DNA from 4 places in the Serratia sp. CoH_122_TC_1 genome. Region 3 is predicted to be linked to each of the others. Evidence: predicted binding sites of a transcription regulator. Region 3 holds the regulator's gene; each other region holds the start of a gene.

Region 1 (2,203 bases), on a different contig from region 3:
CACCGTCAGTGGTGCGCCATGCAAGCTTGAACTCATTGAGCTACCGAGGCGCTGCTGGGCGATTTCAAGCATGTTTTCGATACTGGCCACAGTTTCCAGACAGCCGTGGTTACCGCAGTAACAGCGTTTGCCGTAAGGATCGACCTGAGTATGGCCAATCTCTACCACACTGTGGCTGCCTGCATGCAGAACTCTACCGCCCGTGATCACGCCGGCGCCAACGTTGTGGTCGATCACCACCTGAATCACGTTTTGGCTGCCGCGAGATGCGCCGTATAAGGCCTCGGCCATTGTCCAGGCACTAATGTCGTGTTGCAGATAAACCGGTAGCCCGGTACGCGTTTCCAGCGCCGGTCCCAGGGGCATGTCTTTGACGTCGTAAAACGGCATGCGGTGCACCACACCAGAAACGGCGTCAACCATGCCTGGCAGCGTAATGGCGATAGCCGTCAGCCGCTCAAGCTTGCTTTGATGACGAATGAAGAATTGATCTACTTCACCGAGAATACGCTTTAGCAGGGGATCAGGGTGTTCGGCGGCCAGAGGCAACAGCTCTTCGACCACCAATTTGCTGCTGATATCACGCAGCGCCAGCGTAATGGTGCCACGGCTGATGCGAGCGGACAGATAGTGCCAGGCTTCGGTGTCCAGCACCAACCCCACGGCAGGACGGCCACGGCTGCCCACTTCCTGGTATTCGGTTTCTTTAACCAGATGCGCTTCCAGCAGTTCGCGAACAATTTTGGTGATACTGGCGGGAGCGAGCTGCGCGCGTTTGGATAATTCGATACGCGAAATGGGGCCCAGTTGATCGATTAACCGATAAACTGCCCCTGCATTTGTTTGCTTGATTTGATCAATATGCCCAGGCTGCCCAACAGCAATCACAAACCTGCTCCTACTATTTTTCGCGCTTCTAAATAAAGACTATCGGCTATGGTGGGGCTTTTGTAATACAGCGTCAACTATTTGATTCGTTATGTGATTTGCTGCACAAATTCACCCCACTTTCACTGCGGATTGTGTTTTATTTGCCCAGCCTGGCCTTCAGGTTAACAGCAATGCCATCAGCGATTTGGCCGCTGCGGTCAGTGGCCTTTGCCGGTGATGCACCAACCAAACTTCCGTCATGGCACCCGGTTCTGCCAACGGCAAATACTGCACGCCATCAATTTTAACGCGGGCGAAAGACGCCGGCAGAATAGAAATACCCAACCCGGAAGACACCAGACCGATAATGGTCATCGCCTCGCCAACCTCTTGCGTGATGTAAGGAGTGATCCCCGCTTTGGCCAGCAAGGATAAAATTTCGTCATGCAGTGCGGTGCCCACCTCGCGGGAGAAAAACACGAAGGGCTCTTCCGCTAAATGCTGAAAACGCAATGTGCCGGGTGCAACATGGGTTAACGGATGCCCTTCCGGCACCACGGCCACCAAGGGTTCACACAGCAAAAGCTGATGTTTCAACGCGTCTGGTAAGCGCGTATTACGCATAACGCCCAGATCCAGTTCACCATTAAGCAAGGGTTCAATCTGCTGTTTGGTGTTTACTTCGCGCATTTTGATATGCACCTGTGGGTGTTGCTGCCGAAAAGCCCGCAAACTGCGTGATACGACGCTGATAAATGGGGCTGAGGACGTGAAACCTATGGTTAGCTCCCCCAACTCCCCGCGTTCCAGTCTGGCCGCTTTCTCAGCCGCCCGGCCGACCTGATCGAGTACCTGATACGCTTCTTTCAGGAACATCTCCCCCGCCTGCGTCAGGCTGACATTACGGTTGTTGCGCGCCAACAAACGCGCCCCCACCATCTCTTCCAACGCCTGGATCTGCTGGCTAAGCGGCGGCTGTGAAATCCGCAAGCGTTCGGCTGCACGCCCAAAGTGCAACTCTTCCGCCACGGCAACAAAATAGCGCAGATGTCTCAATTCAATATTCATACTTTAAACGTCTTAATTTTAATTATTAATATATTAGACAAAAAACTGCCCTCTCCCTATCATTTTGTTAACCCATGAAGTGCTGAATACACCCCCACGTTCGGTAAGGAAAAACTGTGACAACCCCTGTGCGTTCTGCGGCCAGTATGCCGTCGACGCTGGCCGCCAACGACGATGCGGCTGCTGCGCCAAAAACCCAACGTTCCACCCTGAACAAACTGCCCTACATCGAACGCGGAACGCCGCAGTTTATACGCGTTACGTT
Region 2 (2,203 bases), on a different contig from region 3:
GCAAATCGCGAATATCATCGCAACCAATGGTTTTGGCAAAGCGCGTGATCGTTGCCGGACTGACCCCTGCCTGGGTGGCAAGTAGCTCGATGGTGGCGGAAGACGCGAAGGCGACATCGTCCAAAATGGTTTGCGCGACCTTTGCTTCCTGCTGGCTGAATTGATTTTGGCGTGCGCGGATCTGATAGACAATGTCACCAATATCTTCGCAACCAATGGATTTGGCAAAACGACTGAGCGTTGTGGAACTGACGCCCGGTAGCTTACCGATGCCGGCGGCTGATGCGAAAGCGATATCCATGCTGCCCAATACAGGTTGAGCCACCGCGGTAGCGGCGCTTGCTGGTACGGGTTGGGTGCGCATCAAAGAGACAAAGTCGTTAAGATCCTGGCAGCCAAGGGACTGAGCAAAATGCGCGACGATCTCGGTACTGACACCGGCACGTTCGGCCAGCTGCTCAATGGTTGCCGTTGACGTGAATCCGGGATTATCCAGGATGGTTCGGGCAATTTTCGCCTCCTGGCGATTGAACGGGCTTTGGCGAAACTGAATGTGGTAAACGAGATCCATGACTGCAGTGTCCCTTCTGTTATGCCAATCGGCGATCTGTGTTCCAAACTAGCCTGTTTTTCGCGCGGCATAAAGCCATAACCAGAAGAATAAATTAATGAAAATAATTTTCAATTCATCCTGTGTAAAAACGAGATGCTCCTCTCATCGTTTAGTTGCCAATAATTTATCTTGCTGTTTTTAAAGGTTAAATAGGATTTATGGATTCTGTCTGCGAATAAAAGTCTATCGTCGATCACAGTGTTGAAAAAAATTTTCATGATAATTTTTAGTTAACAATTTGTTTTTTAAAGATTAAGTGAAAATCATAATCAAATCGTATGGATCTAAGGTATTTACAAGCGTGTTACAGCACTGTTTTATATTTGCACAGCCAAGGTGGCTAGTCACAATCGAGGCACCCAAAAATGCAAACAATCGTCTTATGCTGCGCTGCAGGAATGTCTACCAGCATGCTGGTACAAAAAATGAAAACCGAGGCACAAAAGCGTGCTTTGGATATTGAAATTGAAGCCGTACCCGTAGCGGATTTTGAACGCATCGTTGAAAGGGCGGACATTGTACTGTTAGGGCCACAGGTGAAATATGAACACGCGCGCCTTTCGGAACTGGCTGCCCCATTAGGCAAAACCGTTGCGGTTATTGATATGTTGGATTACGGCACCCTGCGTGGGGATAAGGTGCTGGACAAGGCACTGGGCCTGCTGGGCTGATAACACCCTGTGGGGCATTGCCCCTCAAACCCTATTTTTGATTATTTTACAGCGGATTATTTTATTAATCCGTCGGGGCTTGCTGTGCCTGGAATCAGGCCAGGGGAGGTAATGATGGATTTGGAAACGAGTGTTATGGAACTGCTGGTTCATGCCGGGAGTGCACGCAGTTCTCTGCTGTCGGCATTGCAACTGGCACGCCACGGTGAGTTTGACGCCGCGGATGTCAAGCTGGAAGAGGCGAAGTCCGGCATCGGCCGGGCGCATAGCATGCAGACGGAACTGATAGGCATGGACGAAGGCTGTGGAAAAATACCGGTCAGTTTAATTCTGGTGCATGCGCAGGACCATTTGATGAACGCGATGCTGATCCAGGATCTGGCCACTGACATGATCGAGCTTTATCGTCGTTTACCTCAAGGGGCAGGCAATGACTAAAATAACCGTAATTGGTGGTGGCAGTAGCTATACGCCAGAGCTGGTCGAAGGGTTGATCGCGCATTATCAGGATGTGCCATTGACCGAACTGGCGCTGGTGGATGTTGAATCCGGTCGGGAGAAAGTGGGCATCATTGCTGAACTGACCAAAAGAATGTTCAAACGTAACGGGTTGGAACAGGTGGTCGTTTCGGTGCATTTTTCGCTGGAGCCTGCCATCCGTGGTGCCCGCTTTGTGCTAACTCAACTGCGGGTGGGGCAATTGGCTGCCCGCGCAGCTGACGAACGCCTAGGGTTGAAATATCAACGTCTTGGACAGGAGACAACGGGCGTCGGTGGTTTTGCCAAAGCGCTACGGACCATTCCGGTGATGTTGGAGGTGGCCCGCACGGTGGAAGCCGTTGCACCGGATGCCTGGATCATCAACTTCACCAACCCTGCCGGGATCGTCACCGAAGCGGTATCACGCTACAGCAAGGCG
Region 3 (2,203 bases):
GACCTCGCAATCACGCACATCATTACGCCCTTTTTGCAGGATCGACACCACATCGATAGCACTACAGCCCCCTACCGACATCAGCACCATTTCCATCGGGCTGGGCGCTTTGTCGCCCGCATTGCCGTCCATCAACACCTGATGGCCAGACGCGGATTCACCCAGAAACGTTAACCCTTCCACCCACTTAACTCTTGCCTGCATACTGGTCACTCCGGTTAATTTCTTAAAATCAGGGTACGCTTTCGCATAGAAACTGGCAACGGAACCTGATGCTAATCATGCTGAAGCGAGACAACACAAGACACCCGCCTCACTCTGTGCTACAAACAGAGCCGCAATAAATCTTTCCGGGACACTGATTTCAGGGAAACTCCCAGGGAAAGGCTCCTTTACCGGTATGTTAACAGAATGTAGCTTGCAGCTCTCCCGGCAAGTTAATATGCTAGAGCGACAGCGTATATTTATGACACGCCTCAAAATCTGCTGATAGCCACCATTAAAACAACGGCGACAACAGGTTTTACAGGGAACTCTGACCCCTGTGACACAAGGCAGCGATAACAACAGAGGATAACAGCGAATGGTTCTCGGCAAACCGCAAACAGACCCTACTCTCGAATGGTTCCTGTCTCATTGCCATATCCACAAATATCCATCCAAAAGTACGCTGATTCACCAAGGTGAAAAAGCCGAAACGCTTTACTACATCGTCAAAGGCTCCGTCGCGGTGCTGATTAAGGATGAAGAAGGTAAAGAGATGATTTTATCCTACCTTAACCAGGGGGATTTCATCGGCGAGCTTGGATTATTTGAAGAAGGTCAGGAGCGTAGCGCCTGGGTTAGGGCGAAGACCGCCTGTGAAGTGGCTGAAATTTCCTACAAGAAATTCCGCCAGTTAATTCAGGTCAACCCGGACATCCTGATGCGCCTGTCAGCCCAGATGGCAAACCGTCTGCAGATAACATCTGAGAAAGTGGGTAACCTCGCCTTCCTGGACGTTACAGGCCGTATCGCGCAAACACTGCTGAACCTGGCGAAACAACCTGATGCCATGACCCATCCTGATGGTATGCAGATTAAAATTACTCGTCAGGAAATTGGCCAAATCGTCGGTTGTTCACGTGAAACCGTTGGCCGTATTCTGAAAATGCTTGAAGATCAAAACCTGATCTCCGCCCACGGCAAAACCATTGTCGTTTACGGCACGCGTTAATCACTGAAAAAACGGCGCGATGATTCGCGCCGTTTTTTTATGCCCCAAGTCATCATGTGGCGCAGACTGATTTACCACCCGGAAGTCAACTATGCACTGCGGCAAACGCTGGTGCTGTGCCTGCCAGTGTTACTCGGCCTGTTGAGCGGCCAACTGCAATACGGCCTATTATTTTCCCTGGTTCCTGCCTGCTGCAATATTGCCGGGCTAGACACCCCTCACAAACGCTTCTTCAAACGTCTGATCGTCGGTGGCTCTCTATTTGCACTCAGCAGCCTGCTATTACAGCAAGCATTGCTTTGGCACTTGCCGTTGCCGGTGTTGATGCTTGGCCTGGCACTGCTTCTCGGCGTCAGCGGTGAAATAAGTCCGTTACATGCCCGCCTGTTGCCCGCCTCGCTGGTTGCCGCCATTTTCTCCCTCAGTATGGCCGGTACAGTTCCGCTTTGGCACGCACCGCTGCTATACGTCGTGGGTACCGCCTGGTACGGGCTGTTTACCTGGTTTTGGTTCACGCTGTGGAAAGAACAACCGATGCGCGAATCGCTCAATCAGCTCTATTTGGAACTGGCGGACTACTTTGAGGCCAAATATTCGCTGCTGACCCAGCATACCGATCCACAGACCGCATTACCGCCACTGTTGATACGCCAGCAAAAAGTGATGGATCTGATCACCCTGCTGTATCAGCAGCTTAACTTTCTACCGCACGCCAGTAACCTCGAACAAAAGCGCCTACAGCGTACTTTTCAGGTCGCACTGGATCTGCAGGAACACATTACCGTCAGTCTACATCTGCCGGAAGAAGTGCAAAAACTGGTGGAGCAAAGCCAGGCCGAAGCCATCATCCGCCGCAATGCACAGGTGATTGCCGGCCGGCTGCGCACGGTGGCACACGATATTCTCTATCACCAGCATTCTCAGCGTTTCAATATGGACAATGAACTGGCGGCGCTAGAGAAAGTGGCAGCGCAGCACCCGGATAAC
Region 4 (2,203 bases), on a different contig from region 3:
AAAAGCAGGTTTATAACAGGAGTTATGTCACATGGCGGTAGGGATCCAGAGCAGGAGTTTCGCGCGTTGGTTGGCCCCGGTATTGGCATTGTTGGTGGTCATGCAGCTGACTGCCTGCGGCGATAAAGAGCCGGAACAACGCAAGGCGTTTATTGATTACTTACAGAATACGGTGATGCGCAGCGGCGTGAAAATCCCGACGCTGAGCGAAGACCAGAAACAGAAATTCGGTAACTATGCCGGGGATTACGCCATCTTGGTCGGTTTTTCCCAGCAATTGTCCAAGTCATTGGATGCGAGCCTGACACCGGCGTTGGATCAGATTAACCAGATCCGCACCGCACAGGACTACATGAGCAAACGTGATACGTTGCAGCAGTCCGTTGGAGCGCTGAACCTGCTGGGGCAGCAGATTCAGTCGGCGAAGTCACAGGCAGACACTGCCCGGGCAGCACTGAAGCAACCCGACGATCTGAAAGCCGTGTATAACCAGGCTTATGACAAGATTGTCACCGGGCCGGCCAATGCGCTGATGCCGGTTATTCCTACCACCGCCAGTTTCGTCCAGGATCTGGTTCAGGTCGGGGATTTCCTGCGTACCCAAGGTAATCAGGTTAGCTTCAACAATAACGGCGTGCAGTTCCGTACTTCCCAGCAGGCGACGCAGTACAACACCATGATGTCGAATCTGGTGGCCAAGCAGCAGGATTTGCTGAATGCACAGAAAACCGTCTCAAGCGTGACCCAGTAATTGTAGAAAGGCCGAAGCCGATGTTCCGGCTTCTGCCTTTCTGTTCCAGGTATTCCCTTCCAGTCTTTCCAACAGCTTGCCCACTTCTTGCGCGACGCTTCTGTACTACACTTCAATTAATCATCGTTTTTCGACATGTAGTTTTCTTTCATTCATCGCCCCGTTATTTCCCGACGGGATGAATGCTCACAGGGAAGACCACCCCCAAGCCAGGATTCGGTAGTGACCGAAAAATAGATTGTGATAAACATCACAATTTAAAAACAAACACGCATCAATTAAATGTGACCAGCATCACATTTAATTGAGTTTTAGGCGCATTTTGTTCTCGTTGTGGCTTTTTTACACTCATTAAATGTGAGCTGAATCACTATAAGTAACCTGTTTATGGGGGTGTTTGTGTGATGTTAATCACAAAAAATCCGTGAAGTTCGCGCGGTAAAAACAGCGTGATAGAGTCCATTGCGCATACAGCAACAACACGGCTGGATCGTAACAACAATAATCACGCGCTCTATTGTCAGCGCGTAACAATAGGGGTGTGTTTTATGTTTTCACCAGACATCAAAGTCAAAGTTCAAAACTTTGGCCGCTTCTTAAGCAACATGGTGATGCCCAACATTGGCGCATTTATCGCCTGGGGTATCATCACTGCCTTATTCATTCCTACAGGTTGGCTGCCTAACGAAACCTTAGCCAAGCTGGTTGGCCCAATGATCACCTATCTGCTGCCGTTGCTTATCGGTTTCACCGGTGGCCGGTTGGTCGGTGGCGATCGCGGTGGCGTGGTCGGTGCGATCACCACCATGGGTGTGATTGTCGGGGCTGACATGCCGATGTTCCTCGGCGCGATGATTGCGGGTCCGTTGGGTGGCTGGGCGATAAAGCATTTTGACCGCTGGGTAGACGGCAAGATCAAAAGCGGTTTTGAGATGCTGGTGAACAACTTCTCTGCCGGCATTATCGGCATGCTGCTGGCAATTCTGGCCTTCTTGGGCATAGGCCCACTGGTCGAAGTGCTGTCGAAGCTATTGGCAGCCGGCGTGCATGTGATGGTGGTGAACAACCTGCTGCCACTGGCGTCGATCTTCGTCGAACCGGCGAAAATTCTCTTCCTGAACAACGCTATCAACCACGGCATATTCTCGCCACTGGGCATCCAGCAGGCGACCGAAGCCGGCAAATCTGTCTTCTTCCTGATCGAAGCTAACCCAGGCCCGGGTATGGGCGTGCTGATGGCCTACATGTTCTTTGGTCGCGGTAGTGCCAAGCAGTCTGCGGGTGGTGCGGCAATCATCCATTTCCTGGGGGGTATCCACGAAATTTACTTCCCGTACGTGCTGATGAATCCACGCCTGCTGCTGGCGGTAATCCTGGGCGGCATGACCGGCGTATTCACGCTCACCATGCTGAACGGCGGCCTGGTGTCCCCGGCCTCACCGGGTTCGATCC

Evidence for each region. Region 3 encodes CRP, which controls carbon source genes, mostly activating them, when cyclic AMP is high. Its sites were predicted from a motif close to ATGTGANNNNNNTCACAT; they were not measured.
Region 1: the regulator CRP is predicted to act here: its motif matches at 980-997, upstream of mlc (sugar metabolism global transcriptional regulator Mlc).
Region 2: the regulator CRP is predicted to act here: its motif matches at 702-719, upstream of AC2FC2_RS04070 (PTS sugar transporter subunit IIB).
Region 4: the regulator CRP is predicted to act here: its motif matches at 1,034-1,051, upstream of AC2FC2_RS09400 (PTS mannitol transporter subunit IICBA).

The regions. Positions count from the first base shown of each region.
Region 1 is NZ_JBXWLA010000003.1:186,958-189,160, forward strand. It holds gene mlc (sugar metabolism global transcriptional regulator Mlc) at 1-888, opposite strand, end outside; gene AC2FC2_RS05250 (LysR family transcriptional regulator) at 1,048-1,938, opposite strand; gene AC2FC2_RS05255 (MFS transporter) at 2,085-2,203, shown strand, end outside.
Region 2 is NZ_JBXWLA010000002.1:302,152-304,354, reverse strand. It holds gene AC2FC2_RS04075 (MurR/RpiR family transcriptional regulator) at 1-571, opposite strand, end outside; gene AC2FC2_RS04070 (PTS sugar transporter subunit IIB) at 979-1,284, shown strand; gene AC2FC2_RS04065 (PTS lactose/cellobiose transporter subunit IIA) at 1,396-1,722, shown strand; gene AC2FC2_RS04060 (6-phospho-beta-glucosidase) at 1,715-2,203, shown strand, end outside.
Region 3 is NZ_JBXWLA010000013.1:20,967-23,169, forward strand. It holds gene AC2FC2_RS17085 (OsmC family protein) at 1-204, opposite strand, end outside; gene crp (cAMP-activated global transcriptional regulator CRP) at 584-1,216, shown strand; gene AC2FC2_RS17095 (YccS/YhfK family putative transporter) at 1,271-2,203, shown strand, end outside.
Region 4 is NZ_JBXWLA010000006.1:85,152-87,354, forward strand. It holds gene AC2FC2_RS09395 (DUF3053 domain-containing protein) at 32-751, shown strand; gene AC2FC2_RS09400 (PTS mannitol transporter subunit IICBA) at 1,300-2,203, shown strand, end outside.